One region of the Robertmurraya mangrovi genome, then DNA from elsewhere that is predicted to be linked to it. Evidence: riboswitches for the same ligand, from Rfam matches in the RefSeq annotation. Region 1 holds a riboswitch; each other region holds the start of a gene.
The links. Region 1 has a riboswitch for cyclic di-GMP ahead of SM124_RS10075 (hypothetical protein). Riboswitches for the same ligand answer to the same signal wherever they lie in the genome.
Positions count from the first base shown of each region.

Region 2: another riboswitch for cyclic di-GMP. It lies ahead of SM124_RS17530 (anti-repressor SinI family protein); the one in region 1 lies ahead of SM124_RS10075 (hypothetical protein).
Region 3: another riboswitch for cyclic di-GMP. It lies ahead of SM124_RS09000 (hypothetical protein); the one in region 1 lies ahead of SM124_RS10075 (hypothetical protein).

Region 1 covers NZ_JAXOFX010000005.1:105,764-111,593, reverse strand. The annotation lists gene SM124_RS10095 (Na+/H+ antiporter family protein) at 1-557, shown strand, start outside; gene SM124_RS10090 (sulfite oxidase-like oxidoreductase) at 636-1,229, shown strand; gene SM124_RS10085 (SepM family pheromone-processing serine protease) at 1,380-2,402, shown strand; gene SM124_RS10080 (YjfB family protein) at 2,505-2,678, opposite strand; cyclic di-GMP riboswitch class I at 2,833-2,917, shown strand; gene SM124_RS10075 (hypothetical protein) at 3,035-3,244, shown strand; gene SM124_RS10070 (alpha/beta fold hydrolase) at 3,502-4,530, opposite strand; gene SM124_RS10065 (hypothetical protein) at 4,517-5,047, opposite strand; gene SM124_RS10060 (hypothetical protein) at 5,336-5,551, shown strand; gene SM124_RS10055 (hypothetical protein) at 5,612-5,803, shown strand.
Region 2 covers NZ_JAXOFX010000014.1:29,952-35,781, forward strand. The annotation lists gene SM124_RS17515 (carbohydrate kinase) at 302-1,396, shown strand; gene SM124_RS17520 (pseudouridine-5'-phosphate glycosidase) at 1,424-2,338, shown strand; gene SM124_RS17525 (hypothetical protein) at 2,717-2,917, shown strand; cyclic di-GMP riboswitch class I at 3,165-3,257, shown strand; gene SM124_RS17530 (anti-repressor SinI family protein) at 3,288-3,437, shown strand; gene SM124_RS17535 (helix-turn-helix domain-containing protein) at 3,775-4,098, opposite strand; gene SM124_RS17540 (acyl-CoA dehydrogenase family protein) at 4,348-5,830, shown strand, end outside.
Region 3 covers NZ_JAXOFX010000004.1:275,090-280,919, forward strand. The annotation lists gene SM124_RS08985 (helix-turn-helix domain-containing protein) at 1-406, shown strand, start outside; gene SM124_RS08990 (hypothetical protein) at 455-640, shown strand; gene SM124_RS08995 (5'-nucleotidase C-terminal domain-containing protein) at 774-2,702, opposite strand; cyclic di-GMP riboswitch class II at 3,349-3,431, shown strand; gene SM124_RS09000 (hypothetical protein) at 3,454-4,092, shown strand; gene SM124_RS09005 (pre-peptidase C-terminal domain-containing protein) at 4,645-5,830, shown strand, end outside.

The sequences.
Region 1 (5,830 bases):
TTTTAGATTCGATGGTTTTTGGAGCACTGGCAGGAATTGTGGTTATTTACTTAAGTGGCTCCATTAAATGGAGAGAAGCAGATGACCTATTGACAGAGGGTATGAAAATGATGGCATTCATTGGTTTTGTCATGTTATCAGCTTTTGGATTTGCCGCTGTATTAAAAGAAACAGGGCATGTAGATGAACTAGTCAAACAAGCGGCTGCTATGATTGGAGGAAACCAGTCACTTGCTGCGATTTTAATGCTATTAGTAGGTTTGTTAGTTACTATGGGAATTGGCTCTTCATTTTCAACGATTCCTATCATAGCTACTATTTTTGTACCTTTATCACTTGAGCTCGGGTTTAGTCCGATGGCAACTATAGCTTTAGTTGGTACAGCTGCTGCACTTGGAGATGCGGGTTCTCCAGCATCAGATAGTACATTAGGGCCAACATCTGGGCTTAATGTAGATGGACAACACAATCATATTTGGGATACTTGTGTACCAACCTTTATCCATTACAATATTCCGCTTATTGTATTTGGTTGGATTGCGGCAATGGTATTATAATTTAGACAGCTTCTCTTTTGGGAGCTGTTTTTGTATTATAGGTAAATAAAGGTTGTTAACATATGGATGGTGAAAAAAATGTACTTTGGAAAGGAACGTAAGAATTTAGACAGTCGGGTTCCACCGGATCAGAATGTTACCACTGGATTTCCTGTCCTTCATCACGGAAATGTCCCTTATTACTCTGATATGTCTAAATGGAGTTTAAAAATATTTGGGGCAGTTGAAGAATCAATTATATTCAGTTATGAAGAATTTATGAACTTACCTCAATATGAGTATACGAATGATATTCATTGTGTGACGGGTTGGTCTAAATTAGATAATGTTTGGAAAGGGATCTCTGTAAAAGAGTTGTTGAAACATATATCCATTTTAGAAGAAGCTAAATATGTTATTTTACATGCTGAAGAAGGCTGGACAACAAACCTACCATTAGAGGATTTCATGAAAGAGACCAGTTTACTTGCCCATAGTCATAATGGTGAAATCTTAACGCCGGAACATGGATTTCCGCTTAGAGCGGTCATTCCCCATCTGTATTTCTGGAAAAGTGCTAAATGGGTAAGAGGAATTGAATTCTCGGCAGTTGATAAGCCAGGATTTTGGGAAAAGAATGGCTATCATATGTACGGAGATCCTTGGCGTTCACAGCGTTTTGAATGGGATTAACAAAATAGAAAAACATATAGAGGCTCACTGATTCTTTTTGCCTCTATTTTTTATTTACAATAGATCTCATTGATAAAGGGCTTTTGGCAGTAATTGTCGAAAACTACATAGTTATAGTAGTAAATATTTCATGGTAGGTGGATATTGTTTATGAAACGTAAACGTAAGATTGTTATTTTCGTATTATTACTCCTAATAATAGCAGCATTTGTTCCAACTCCTTATTACATTTATGAGCCTGGTTCAGTAGAAGAACTATCTGCAAAAGTTAATGTTGAAGATGGGAATAAGAACGCTAAAGGTCATTTTTACCTCACAACTATATTTTCAATAGAAGCTAGTAATATCTATCACTTGGCTTATGCATTACTTACCCCTTATACAGAAATTAAAAAAACTAGCGAGGTTCAAGCAGATCTATCGGACGAAGAATATTCAAATTTACTGTCATTTATGATGAGAGATTCTAAACAAAATGCCATAGTAGCAAGTTTTAATCAAGCTAATGTTAAAACAAATATTAATTATCAAGGGATTTTTGTAAAAGGTATTAGAGAGGATTCCAAGGCTAAAGGGGTACTTCAAGTCGGAGACATCATTACGATGGTTGATGGGAAAAACATAATAGAAGTACAAGAGTTTACTAGATATTTGGATGAAAATAAAAAAGTAGGAGATTTAGTGAATTTAGCTGTTCAAAGAAATGGTAAAACCGTGACAAAAGAAGTCGAGGTTATAGGTCTACAGAATGAAAAAGTCGGTCTAGGAATCATTCCAGAAGAGGATTTTACCGTTACAACAAATGATAAGAAAGTGGAGCTGGATAGTGAAGATATCGGAGGTCCTTCTGCTGGTCTCATGTTTTCTTTAGAAATATTTAATCAGCTCACATCCATTGACTACACAAAAGGCTATAAAGTTGCAGGAACGGGTACAATAGACCATATGGGTAATGTAGGTCAAATAGGTGGGATTAAGCATAAGGTCACATCAGCATCCAGAGAAGGGATAGATATCTTTTTTGTCCCCAAAGACATCAATGAGGTAGATGCAAATGAAAAAGATGCTTTAGAAGAAGTGAAAGAAAATAACTATACCTTAAAAGTTATACCCGTAGCCTCTCTAAAAGAAGCTGTAGATTATTTGAAAACAATTCCAGAGAATAAGAAGTAAGGAGAAAGCTGTCTGTACTATCTATATTGATAGTAACAGACAGCTTTTTTTAGCATAAGCTTATCATTGGACTGTTAAAGTTCTAAAACCTTCTGCTAAATTCTATACCTTTAAATCTATCGTTTGCCCCGAGGTAGGATGGGGTGCTTGAAGCATCTGGACAAGTTGATTTTGGTCCTGTTGGGCAGTATCCATTACCTTCTTTAGTAGCGATATACTCACTTTTTCAGCAAGAGCCGCTTGGTTCATACCTATTGATAATGCAGGTATATTCAAAAAATCACCTCCCATCCTTATATCGACTAATTCTTACCATTTATCAGTCTTTAAGAAATTTTTATTGTGGCCTGGGAGGAAATGACTATTTATGTGTAAATTTGTTGAAAATTGTTGTAATTATGATGCTAAAGTTTTATATTTTAATTATACAAGTGTAAAAGGGCAAACTTATTGAAAAATAAGGACGCAAAGCCACGAGTCTAAGGTCACGGAACTATGACGGTCGGGTTGCCAAAAAGGATTGGATCCTTGTTGCACATAGGTTAATGGTTGTATCTTCCGTTGTAACTAAGTATCCACCAATCTTTTTTTTGAACTTTTTTTATCTTAAAATTGGAAGGTGGAGGCTTGCAGTGGGTTTATTATTTGGTACAGTTGAGTATTTTGAAAGTGAATTAACGAGTGGCAAACAAACGGGAAATGAAGTCCCTTCCCAAATCTATTTAAATTTAGAAAAAGAAATAAGGTTTGATTTTATTTGCGACGAACAATTACGATCACAATGTTTACAAAATTTAACGATTGCCTATAAAAAATTAACCGATTCTAGATTAGCTGTTTAATAAAGACATTAAAGCAATACTCCTGGAGTGTTGCTTTTTTTATAAGGAAATATTAAACGATTTAATCTTCAAGTAATGTTACTAAATCATATGTGCTTATGTTTAGAAGTAAATTTAAGCCATATTCTTGTATAAGAGAACAGAACCATGCCTGCTTAGAATCGGTAAGAGAATTCCTAAAAACAATAGTGGTAAAACCGAGGTAACCTGAACTACTACTCTCTTCATAAACCATCTGTAGTTAGTCACTCCTTACGTTATATAGGATTTGATCTAGACGGAAGCCATTCCTTTAAGTAGATAGGTAACCCCTTCTTAGCCGTAAGACCTGTATGTCCACTTGGTAGTAACTCATATTTTTTATCCTCACTTGAGGCTAGCTCTACAATTGGATAGGTTTGCTCTTTTGGTACTAGTTGATCAAAGTCAGAAGCTACTACTAGTAAATTAGATTTGATATTTCTTAAATCAACTGTCTGATTATTAATTTTTAACTCTCCTGTGACTAACTTGTTATGTTTGCCTAAATCATTTACAAGTTGCTTTAATGTTGCTCCTGGGAAAGGAATATGGCCGCTTGTCCATTTATTAAACAATATCCATTTATCAACATAATGCTTCTCATACCCTCTATTTAACAAAGATAAGTAATGACTAAAATAAACAGGTGCGGTAACTAATCTAACTCCTGCTTCAATAAAGTTGGCGGGGATGAGGCCGATAGTATCAATGAATTCATCGAAGTCGATTTTTTCGTTTCTAAGTGCCAAAGCCCATTTGTCATAAGCAGGAACAGTAGAAAAATCAATTGGAGTAACAGTAAGAATCAAATTTTTAATGGGTTCAGTGGCAATGGCAGTGTAGATAGCTGCTAAAGTACCACCCAGGCAAAAACCCATTACCGTAATATCCTTCGCCTTGGAATGTGTTAAGGCTTTTTGGACACCTTTTTTTATAAATCCCACAATATAATTATCTAAAGTAATATCTTTGTCCTCGTATCTAGGAATTCCGAAATCGATTAAATACACATCATATCCTTCATCCACAAATGCTTCTATCAAGCTTATATTTGGGCTTAAGTCGAGGATAAAAGGTTGGTTCACTAACGAGTAAACTAGAAAAAGTGGTGTTTGGAACTTTTTCTTTTTTGCAGGATAATACCATAGGGTTGTCTTATTCTTTTTCCAAATGGACTTTCTAGGAGTAGTAGCAGAGGGAGGTTCGTGACCTCCGAACACACTCCAAAAGCCTTTCCAACGTAGTATCTCTTTATTTCCTTCCACTAGTATTCTCCTTTTTAAGAGCAGTCAACAGAGAATCAAGATTACTAGAAGAATGATTTTGCAAGATTAAGTTCAGTTTTTTAATTCTTTTAAGGGATTTTTGTTGGTTTGTTGAAATATTTTCATTACTATTATCGAAGTTTTCAATGGTTGTTAAATGTTGAGTTTCGTTTTCATCCAGTTTATCGGTAATGTTCGAACCCTTTTTTAATTTTCTTACTAATTCATTTAATTGATTGATCTGCTCTTCTATTGCTTCTAATTTCTCTTCGTTTTGAATAGTTAACTTTGCAAGGGAAGCAACGTCACCCTTTGTTGGAAAGTTAAAGGGGATAGATAAGGTTTCCACTTTCTCTTGGATGTTTTTAATAGCCTTTGAATAGTGACTGCTCTGATTACTAAATAATTGAATAATTTCCTCTTTGTTTAAGCATTCTTTTATCCACTCATTTATTTGATATTCAGCTTTTGCTCCTAACATCTTCAATAATTTATAAAATTCATCTTTATCTGCCATGTAATCACCCTTTTTAACATTCTTTTTTCAAGGAGAAAAGATACTTCTAAGTACCGTTTAAGCTACTATATGCTTAAGAACATGATGAACCCTGTCTCCTTTTAAGCCTCACTATATTATAGACAAGCATGTTTAAATACGTGCCAAAAATGGGGCTTGGCCTTTGCCTTTTTATTAAGTTGGATATAATAGGATAAATTTCGCTAATGATGAAAAAATAACTATAGTGGAGAAGAAAGTGAGGATAAACATTTGGATGAGCAAAGTATAAGGGAGGTTCTAGAATATATGGGATTTTGGAGTCTAGCTGCTGGTCTACCTTATAAATTGTCACTACACAATTTAGTAGAAGATATCGACCCTGATGTTCTAGAGCTATTTATTGATTTATATGACATGGAGGATGAAGGGACACTATCATGTAATCATTTTTTATTTCACTTACGAACATTTTTATATACTTACAAATACAATGATTTGCCTTGTTTTAACTTGCCCCATTGAATACATAAAAAGCTTCAATTAGAGAACAATATAGTTGAATGGACAAAAGGAGGGATACATATGGATAAAAACGCAAGAGGTTATGTACAGGACACTGTCTCTTCATTAAATGAAGCTAAAAGCAGTTTACAGCAGGCATTAAATACAGTTGAAAAAGGTTCTAACCGTGACCGTATTGAACAATCAATGGAAGCCGTTAATCAAGCACTTCAGCAATGTGATCAAACGGTTGATATGTTAAAGCAAGTATAAAAATTAAAGATCTTAAAAGCTAACCAA
Region 2 (5,830 bases), on a different contig from region 1:
ATACGATCTAATAAAACACCAGCTAAAAACATGCATGCAATCGGAACTGTAAAATTAATTACATGAATCACCGTCATGGAAATACCCCTTTCGTATTGGATTATCTTGGTATTATTATATGACAAAGTTCACATTATAGACAATTATTATTCACGAAATATTCAATAATCAATATTGACAATACGTGTAAAGCTATTATCGATACATAAATTAAGGTTTGTTAGAAAATACCTTGCATCATTTTTAGACATTTGTTTATAATAAGGACATGTGTTGTTAATAATTTTGGGAGCGATAAACCATGAGTGAAAAAGAATCTTTAATCTTGAATCTCATTGAAGAGGATCCTTTTATTTCACAAAATGACCTTGCGGACAAGACTGGCTTATCTCGTTCAGCTGTTGCAGGTTATGTATCTTCTTTAACAAAGCAAGGAAAACTCCTAGGTAGAGCATATGTAATCCCAAAGAAAAAGAGAGTTCTTTGCGTAGGAGGAGCAAATATTGATAGAAAGTTTCAGATGCTAGAAGAGTTAGTTAATCACACATCTAATCCTGTTAATAGCTCCGCCTCTTGTGGTGGAGTGGCACGTAATATAGCTGAGAATTTGGGGAGACTGGATGTAGATGTTTCCTTAATGACTGTAGTTGGAGAGGATCATGAGGGGAAATGGCTACTCGAAAAAACAGCAACTTTTGTAGAAGTAGATCCTTCACAAAAACTTCCTAATCAATCAACAGGTACTTACACAGCTGTTCTTGATAAAGATGGAGAATTACAAGTGGCATTTGCTAGTATGTCTATATATGATTCCATTAATCCTGATTTTGTAGATGAGAAGTGGGGTTACTTTGCTTCTGCAGAACTGGTGATGATAGATACAAACTTCCCAGCAGATGTTTTAGAGAAAATAATCACTCGCTGTGAAATAGAGAATATTCCCGTTTGTATAACAACAGTTTCCACACCGAAAGTAAAGCGACTTCCAGTAAGCTTAAAAGGTGTTAAGTGGCTAATTGCTAACCAAGACGAGGCAGAAGCTCTCGCAGGTTATAAAATTTCCAGTGAAGCTGATTTATTTAAAGCCGCTGAGATCATCATGGAAAAAGGCGTAGAGAAAGTCATTATTACAAGAGGCGATAAAGGGCTAATCTACTATACGAAAGATCTTGGATCAGGGGTTTTAATTCCTCCTAAAGTAGAAGTGGTAGACGTAACAGGTGCTGGAGACTCCTTGGTAGCCGGGATTATGTATGCTTCATTAAAAGGGGTAAATATTGAAAATGCATGTAAAGTTGGAATGACCTGTTCGATCTTAACTTTACAATCAAAAGAAACGGTTAATTCTAACTTGAGTCCAAGTAAAATAGAGGAAACAAATAGTCAATATTTTTAAATAAAATTTCCTTAAAGGAGAATAAATATGTTAAATAATTATCTTGAATATTCTAAAGAGGTTGCTGAAGCAAGAGAAAAAAATCTGCCCGTTGTTGCTCTAGAATCAACGATTATTTCACATGGAATGCCTTATCCACAGAACGTACAAACAGCAAAAGAAGTTGAGGAAATCATTCGCCAAAAGGGAGCGGTACCTGCTACTATCGCTATATTAAATGGAAAGATAAAAATTGGATTGTCTGATGAAGAATTAGAGTTTTTAGCTCAAAGTAAAGAAGTGGAGAAGGCAAGTAGAAGAGACTTACCGTACTTGTTGGCTAACAAGAAAAATGGTGCAACAACTGTTTCTGCTACCATGATTTGTGCAGCATTAGCAGATATTAAAATATTTGTTACAGGTGGAATCGGAGGGGTTCACCGTGAAGCTGAAACGACAATGGATATATCTGCGGACCTTCAAGAATTAGCTCAAACTAATGTGGCCGTTGTTTGTGCAGGTGCAAAATCCATCTTAGATATTGGATTAACACTAGAATATCTTGAAACTCACGGTGTTCCTGTTATCGGATATAAAACAGATTTACTCCCAGCTTTCTATACTCGAACAAGTCCTTTCCATGTAAATTATCGAGTGGAAGATGCAAATGAAACAGCAAAAATGTTAAAAACGAAATGGGACTTAGGTCTAAATGGTGGAGTAGTGATTGCTAATCCAATTCCGGAGAAAGATGCACTAGAGGAATCATTCATTACAAATATTATTGAGCAAGCGTTAGCAGAAGCAAAGGAAAATAATATTGCTGGGAAAAAGGTTACTCCTTTCTTATTAGGAAAAGTGAAAGAACTGACTGAAGGAGCTAGCTTGACAGCCAATATTGCCTTAGTAAAACACAATGCAGAAGTAGGAGCGCAAATCGCAGTAAGCCTAAATAAACAATAAAAATATGTTGGACGAGCCTTAGGAATTAATAAAGGCTCGTTTTTTTTTGTTTACCCTGTTCAATATAGTGTTTTTTTTACATTTAATCGTTCGATAAAATGAACAAAAATAACTGAGTGCCATTCTATTTTATAGATGAAACCAATAAAATAGAATATATAATTCATTATTAAGAACGTTTTGGTGTGTTCTTAGGTCTAAGGAACTGAAGTAAGGAAGGTGTTATTACCTAGAATGAATCTACTTTGATTGCATATTTAGTATAAGAAGATTTGTTGGATGATCCTAAGTTCATTAGGTCGAACACTGATTGATTTGTTTGTGATAAAGGTTCTTTTGTTAACATGCTTTTAAAAACCATGAAGACAGGTGAGGAGAATGTACCGTAAAGATTGCGATAAGTGTCTAAGATCTTCTTATAGTAGTAGTGAGTTTGGTGAGTGGGCCTGTCCGATTTGTGGGAACGATTTAACCAATCATCCGTTCTTTGATGCCATCACTTTTGAAAGGATACATGTGAATATGTCTAGCAAGAAGTTAAAAATGTATAAACAAAAAGACAAGTTTGTCAATGACTAAAGTCCTATATGGAGACAAAGTTCAAAAAAATTATTCGATGAAAAATAGCAAATAAGTCTAAATCCCCCTAGTGACTTTTTGACTTATTTACCTTTATAAAGAATATGATAGCGTAATATTGTATAAAAATGACAAGAATTGTAGAAGAAAGGAGTTCACAAAATATTTATAATTGACAAAAAACCCGCATGATAATGAACCGAACCTAGTAAACTATAAATAGGGAGTAAGGAAGCAAGTCATTAGATACAGAAAAAGGCAAACCTATTGAAAGGTAGGGACGCAAAGTCTCGGGTCTAAGGTAGTTAGAAACTAGCGCTATGATGGCTGGACTGCCTGGAATACGAATCGTATTTTGGGGGGAAAGAATGTGATTGAATCTAGAGTGGTCATCGAGGAACTTGACTTTGAATGGATGCAGCTGATATTAGAGGCTAGGAGGTTAGGGTTACAAAAAGAAGACATTAAAGAATTTCTAAGTCAAAATGGCATGAAGGAAATGACTATTGAGAATCGCTAAAGCTATAGACAGATGAATATTGTTAAAGCTAAGTGTTTCTTAAAAGGGATATTTCTTTTGAGAAATGCTTTTTTGTTTAGGCTCTTTTCTAAAACTTTGTTGCTTCTCACATATATAATTTTGCCTATAATATATCATGCTTTATTGGGCTTAAAAGGTTATCAGTTTTAGAAAAAGCCTTACCATCTAAATTTGTAGCACTCTTTAACTATTAAGGGTAAAAATCGGCTTTTGGATTTTTACAAATAACAATAATCATTACGAATACAGCCTTTGTTTGAAAAAAATAAAAACCTGCCAAGACAGGTTCAATACATAGTATATCATTATTTCACATTTATTTACTTTGATTGGCTCTCCATTTATTAAACTCAAGGTATTCACGAAATTGATCCTTTGATACCCCGGAATCCATTGCCTCTTTTACAATTTTAAGCCACTCAGAATCTAACTCATCCTTGTTTGGCTGTTCATGGATTAAATGGTCCACAGGTACATGTAAGACAGCAGAAATTTTTTCTAGAAATTGTATAGAAGGATTTCTTTGTAAGTTACGTTCTAATGAACTTAAATAAGACTTTGCGACCCCAGCTTGCTCAGCTAATTCTGATAGGGATAGTTTTCTTTCTTGGCGAAGTTTCTTAACGCGATCACCGATCATAAAGTCTCACACACCTTTGTCTATATATAATTTAATCATATCAAATAAATTCAAATAGTTCCATATTTAGAACAGATTGTTCTATGTGATTTTATAACTATTTTATCACAAATGTTAACTATTTATATTACTAGTTTACAAAAAGTAGTGAATTACATTTATAGGTAAGTCTGGTGTTAATAGAAATGTTATAATTAATTAACAGAATATTTTGTTAATGTTTTTATTTTATTAAAAGGGTGATGAACGATGAACTTTTATAACGAAGATCCTAATTTGAAATTTATTCTTAAACAATATTTAGATGAGTCCTTTTTTGAATGGGCAGACAAAGAGTTAGACCAGTTTGGAGAACTTTGTGGAACGGAGATTGATGAGAGGGCAGCCCACACGGACCGAGAAGGGCAACCTAAGCTGATTAAGTATGATCAGATGGGAAATGATATTTCTCATGTGTGGGTGAACGAGGGTTACAAGAAAACGGTTGAGCAAACCTATCACGCTGGAATTGTTGGTTATGTACATAAGGAAATTCCTGAATTAGGTCATAAAGGGAACTACATTTATTCCTATGCACAAGGATATTTGTTATCTCAAACCGAACCCGGATTTTATTGTCCTGTAACCTTAACAATGGCTACAGCCTATTTGATTGATCATTATGCAGATGAAGAGCTTAAATCAAAATATTTACCGCATGTTGTTTCAACGGGTGATGTTGAGTTGTTTGAAGGAGCAACCTTTTTAACGGAACGTCAAGGGGGATCTGACGTAGGGGCAAATGAGGTAAAAGCGGTATTAGAAAATGGACAATATCGTATTTATGGTGAGAAATATTTTGCCTCAAATGCAGGGCAATGCGGGGTGGCAATGGTTTTAGCTAGAATGGAAGGTGCCCCTCCTGGAACAAAAGGATTAAGTTTATTTTTAGTTCCATGGCGTAAAGATAACGGGGAATTAAATCATCTAGAAATTAGAAGATTAAAAGATAAGCTCGGAGTAAGGGCCGTTCCATCTGCAGAAGTTGTTTTTAACGGGGCAGAAGCATTTGTAGTTGGAGATTCAAGTAGAGGCTTTTACTATATGATGGAAGCTCTAAACTTATCTCGCGTTTGTAATGCAATTGCATCGATAGGAATTATGCAGAGGGCATTTCTTGAAGCTAAAAAATATGCTTTTACACGTCATACATTTGGTCAGTACTTAGCAGAATTTCCTATGATAAAGGAAAGTTTAGTAAAACTAGCTGCAAAGCAAGAGGTAGAGACATCTGCTGTTTTTTCTCTAGTTGCCATGTTTGATCAAATGGTCGGGGATGATTCGGCTATCTCAGAAAAAGATAGAGCCATGAACAGACTACTAATTGCCTTGTTAAAGATGGAATCAGCAGAGCAAGCTATACACTTCTCACATGAAGCAATTGAAATGCACGGTGGAAATGGTTATATTGAGGATTTCGTAACTCCAAGACTGTTAAGAGATGCCCAAGTGTTAACGGTATGGGAAGGGACAGCTAATATATTAGGTTTAGAGGTTTTTAGGTTAATAAAAAAATACAAAGTTCACGAATGGTTTTTACAAACGGTCTTAAAAGAACTTGAAGCTCTTCCTGAAACATTAGTTAAACATACAGAACCTATATACAAAGGGATTGAAAGCTTAAAAGAATTATTAGTGTTCTTGTCAAAAGGGGACGTGGATATCCAGACATACCATAGCAAACGTGTTGCAA
Region 3 (5,830 bases), on a different contig from region 1:
TCTGAATAGCATTGGTCTCATCTTATATGAAAATAAAGACTTTCAAAATGCAAAAATAACTTTAAATTCAGCTTTGGCAAGTTTGGAGAAGCTTCCAAATATAGTAGATGATCGAGTAGTTTTAAAGGTGCTTTTTTCTCTTTCCCAAGTATTATCTGAGTTAGGGAGTTTTGAAGAATCTTTACAATATAGTAAAAAAGGAATCAGCCACTGTATTAACAAGGAACTCCTATATTTGTTCGCTGAATTTCATTATCAAACCGGGGAAAACTATATTAAATTAGAAGAAATTGAAAAGGGTAAAAACTACATAGAGGAATCTATCAAAATATTAAAATTGCAGGGTAATGAAATTTTTGCGCAAATCTTCCAAGAAGAATTGGAAAAATTATTGTCACGGTGTTAGAATAAAATGGAATTATATTAAATTATTAGAAAGGTAGTGTTGTCATATATGAAAAAATTAATTTTCTCAAGTGCTTTAGCTCTTACTATAATTGGTGCAGCTACTTTTACATTCGGATTTGATACGGCAGGTATTCCAGTACAACATGGTAAGGAAAATGTGGTAGAACTAGCAGGTATTCCAGTTCAACATGGACCGCAGTATACAACTCTAGGAATCCCTGTTCAACATTAAAATAATGACAAGAAACAGTGAGGATATTCACTGTTTTTTTAATAGATTTACTTTTCTATCAACATATCAATACAATAGGCCTTCACCAGTAATTAATATTGTGGTGAAGGCCTCAATAGTTTTATATTATATTTTACTTTTTACCCTTACCTTTTCCTTTATCTTTTCCTTTTCCTTTATCCTTACCTCTACCTTTGCCGTTTCCTTTATCTTCGCTACTAACAACAATCTCGATTGCCTTACTGACATTACCCGCTTTATCCTTTGCAGTTACGATTAAATTAGTACCGGCCTTTTGCTTTTTCTTAATACTAACAGAGAATTTTCCATCTTTCTTCGTAGTACCATAGCCAATTCTATTCTTTCCAACATAAATAGAGATTTTTGTATAAGCTTCTGCTTTACCAGTAACCTTTTTATCTGAATTTTTAACTCCGTTTACCACAGGAGCATTAGGAGCGGTAGTATCTCCGTTACTGACTTGAGCTTCCTGTATAATTCTTCCCTCTACCTTAGGGGATACCAAACTATACTTACTTAAATAATCAACCATAACATCATAGTCTACAATGAATAGTTCCTTCATTCGTCCTTCATCTTTAGCCTTTTTAAACATCGTAAATCCGTCTCCGCCATCAGCGGTAAAGGCATTAGTAGCTACTCTGTATATCTTCGTTTTATCAAGAGGTTTAAATCCATCATCTGTTTTAGCTTCAACAGACCAAACTCTGCTGCCAACTGGCTTAGTTAGATCAAACTTATATTTAATCCCAGAAACTTGTAGGAATCGCCCTTCCACTGTTTCTACTCCGCTTACACCATGTTCTAGTGCTTTCCAAAGTTCGTCGCCAGTAAGATCAAGTGTTACTAAAGTATTTTCATATGGTAAAACGGTTTTGACATGACCTAAAGTGATATCTCCTGCCTGGATAGATGAACGTATGCTTCCACCATTTTGAAGAGCAATATGAGTTTTTACAAATTGATTTGCTTTGGCAACCATGGAGTCTGTAATAAGGTTTCCTAAGTTAGTTTCCTTTGTACGTACGTCAGCACGTTCCCCATTTAAAAATACATCCGTTTTTCCGACAATTCTTTTTGTATATTCTTCAAGCTCTGCTTTGTACTCATTTACTTTCGTTTTAACATGTTGATTTTCAGAGTAAGTAGATAGGTCTGCTAGTTGACCATTGTAACCTGTCACAACACCAGTGCTATTAAAGGTTACATCTAAAGAACCAAGGAAATTTAAGTGTTCTCCTGCTTGAACAATAAGGGTTGGCTCTGTTTTGTTAATTACATATGGCTTATCAAGCGTTGTATGAGAGTGACCACCAACAATAATGTCAATTCCGTCAACCAACTGCCCAAGATTAATATCAGGCTTATAACCTAGGTGTGATAATGCAATAATTTTATTAACTCCTACTCTTTTTAATGAGTCTACTGTTAATCTAGCCTTTTGAACGGAATCCTCATAGACAATATCCTTACTAGGGCTAGATAGAATAGAAGTCTCCTCTGTTGTTAACCCAAAGATTCCGACCTTTTCCCCACCGATTGTTTTAATGATGGAAGGATAAATTTTTCCACCTTCCGCAGGATTACCTGTGAAATCTCTATATAAAGGGCTTAAGTATGCATCTTTTGTAACGTTAACGTTTGCTGATACCATCGGGAAATTCATTTGTCTAATAAAATTGGCAAGTGTGACAGAGTCTTTATCAAATTCATGGTTTCCAAATGTCATAGCATCATAACCTAATAAATTCATAAAATATAAATCTGCTAAACCATTGAACTTATTGAAATACAATGTTCCTGAGAAAACGTCTCCAGCATCAACTAGTAATGTGTTTGCTTTTTGACTGCGTAGAGTATTAACAGCGGTAAATAATCGTGGTTGTTGTTCTACACGAGCATGTGTGTCATTAGTATGTAGAATGGTTAAGTTGAAGTTACCTGTTGAAGCGGAAGCCTGTAAATTAGTAGGTACAATAAATGTTACTAATAAGGTAAGTAGGGTGGTGTAAATAAATACATTCAAATTAAACTTTTTCAATTTAATTTCCTCCTTGTCTATTGGAAACAACTATATTCTCTAGCTGATGTTGCCTAGGAGTCTAGTCTATATATTTATATATAGACACTTTCCGTTTAAATACCTCCTTATTAATTTATTTGCAGATGAATCCATTAAAAATATACCACTAGTTTACTTTTTATCCCATAATTTTTAAAAAATCCCTTATATTTAACTATAAATATTTTAGGAATAACATTCTAATTAACCAGTTTATTAGTCAAATTAGTACTCAAGAACATAAAGCTAGTACGATGCCTATTAATGTCAGTAAAAGTAGAATTAGTAGAATATGAATGAGTATGCAAAGTCCTGTAGTGATAAACTAGTTTATTTTGAGACAAAAAAATAATAGATCCTGCCAGTTAACTTATCTGGATAAAAGCAATGATTCTATTAAAAATAGATAGTTTATGAATTTTTTTTGTGCTTTTTTACCCAAATTCTAAAAAATAGAATTAAGCCTATAATTGTTTTCTCGACAAATCCATCAAAAATTCGAAAAATAATTACGCAAATTTTGAAAATATTTGTGGGATTATATGGTAATTTTACGATTTTTCTTTAGCCACAAATCTAGTATTTAGGCTTATAATCATATTGTAAACGTTGTAAAACATGTTAATCATTGGAAGGAGACGTTGAAGCTTATTCTGTATTTGGGCACTTGGAATATGTGGAGTCAGTAGTGCAACCGACCTCCAATATAAAAAATTGGAGGAGATTTAACATGGGTTTAATTTCAGGTAAGGTAGCAAGCGTATTGGTAGCAGGAAGTTTAGCAACAGGAGTAGCAACATACACAGGTACACAACATCTAGACACGATTAAAGAATTTGGTACGACATTGCAAGGTCAAGTTGAAACTCTTTCGGACAAGCTAAACCTAGCAAATGATAATATTGTTTTAGCGGAGAATGAGGCATATCGCAATATTCAATCTGCTAACAAAATTATTAAAAACAAAAATGAGAGAATCAATAATCTTGAGTCACAAGTGCAGCAAGCAAATGCAGATATTGAAAGCCTAAAAACAGCATTAGCTGCAAATGCAGCAGCGGTAGAAGGAAAAGAAGAAGCTGAGGTAAAAGTAGCTAACATTGCAGCTGTAACAGATGAACAAGCTTCTAACAACTTGGAATTAACTATAGGGGTCCAACAAAACCTAGATACGGCGGATTCCCGTACTATAGCTGTTTCAAACCCTAATATGATAGATGTAGTTGTTACATATACATCTAATAAAGGACAAACTGGAACACTTACTGTACCGGCTGGCGATACACTGTATGTTAAAAAGGATAATAGTGGAGAAATGGTGACTTTCACTTATACACTTGGTGAAAAGAATTATAGCTCACATAAATAATATAGATAGATGGAGAGGAGAGACTAGTTGTCTCTCTTTTTATTTTTTTTAAAGATGCTATCTAATCTATGTCATTTAAATAAGAATATTTATAATGGCTAGACGGCTAGGCTTACCTCTTTACCCTAATACATATTGTTAGTAAGTCTTGTTAGTAAGTCTTGGTTTAATACTGATATAAAAGCTCTTTCCCCCTTTATTGATATTTGTGATTTTGTTAACCGTATCGTAAACATATCTCAAGATCTCTTTTTAAACTTTCTCCTTGAGGACATCAGCTGACTGTAAGTCTCAACATCTTTATTTATTATTTCTCATTCATTTTATTGAATTTATACTCTTTCTTAACTAGTGTTTGTGAGAAATTAAGTTCTTGTTTAGGAACTCTCTTTTTTATTGATAGTATAAATATAATATAAAAGTAACTTTATAGAAATTATATTGGAATTATTTAATTCTAGTCATATATTTCATATAATGGAATTATTAAGGTAATCGATTGGCGATAGGTAAATGGCACTCACCAATTAAACTTCACAGGAGGAATAAACAATGAAACCGTTTTTTAGAGGCTTGGTTATTACAATTTTCTTAGTTTGTCATCTTACATTTACTGTTAATGCAGCAAATGATCCAATTGCAAATGACACAGCAAGTGAAGCAGTAACTATTTCATCTGGTAAACCTGTTTACGCCAAAATTGAACATGGAAAAGATGATGATTGGTACAAGTTTGAGATTAAAAAGGAAGGGACAGTTAGGGTCAGCCTTGAAAATCTTCCATTTGATTACGAGGCTTCATTGTTCGATGCGGATTCAAATAATCTATATGTATTAAGAAAAAATTACGACAACGCTGATCAAGCTAGTATGGCGGAATATGAAATATCTGATGCTGGTACCTATTTTATACAAGTAAAAAGTAATGGTTCATATTCTTCTTCTAAAGAATACAAATTAAAAGTGACTTACCCTTCTGATACAACTGTTCATGATAGTAGTTTGGAACCTAATGATACAAAAGAAAATGCTTATTCAGTGAAATCAGGGAAAATTTATAAAGCAACAATTGATTCATCTTTTGATCAAGATGTATATATGTTAGATGTGAAAAAAGCAGGAGAAATAAAGGTTTGGATTGATAATCTACCATATGATTATAGAGTGGTAGTTTATAATGAGCAATTTAGTGAACTGAGAACGAGTCTCTTAACGTCATGGGATCATGTCTCTCATACTGTTAAAGATAAAGGAAGATATTATGTAGTGGTTTACTCACCTAAAAATCAATATTCTGAAGACACAGAGTATCTATTCAAGGCTACATTCCCTGATAAAGTAAGTCATGACAAATCATTTGAGCCTAACGATACACAAGAAACTGCGTACGCACTTACATCGGGAAAACCATTTAATGCAAAGTTAGAATATCAACATGATGTAGATGTATATGAATTAAAGGTGGCAAAAAAGGGACAAGTCCGTGTTAATCTTGAAAACCTACCGTTCTCTTATTCAATGGAACTATACAATGAAAAAGGAAATCAGCTTTCTGGGAGCTTTTCCAAAGGGAAAAATGCAAAGTACATTGACTACAACGTAAATGAAGCTGGATCATATTTTATTCACATTAAATCTTACTTAAAAGAGTATTCGAAAACAAAAAGCTATAAAATTTTAGCTACTTTCCCAACAGCAAAAGTAACACATAATAAAAAGACAATGGAACCTAATGATG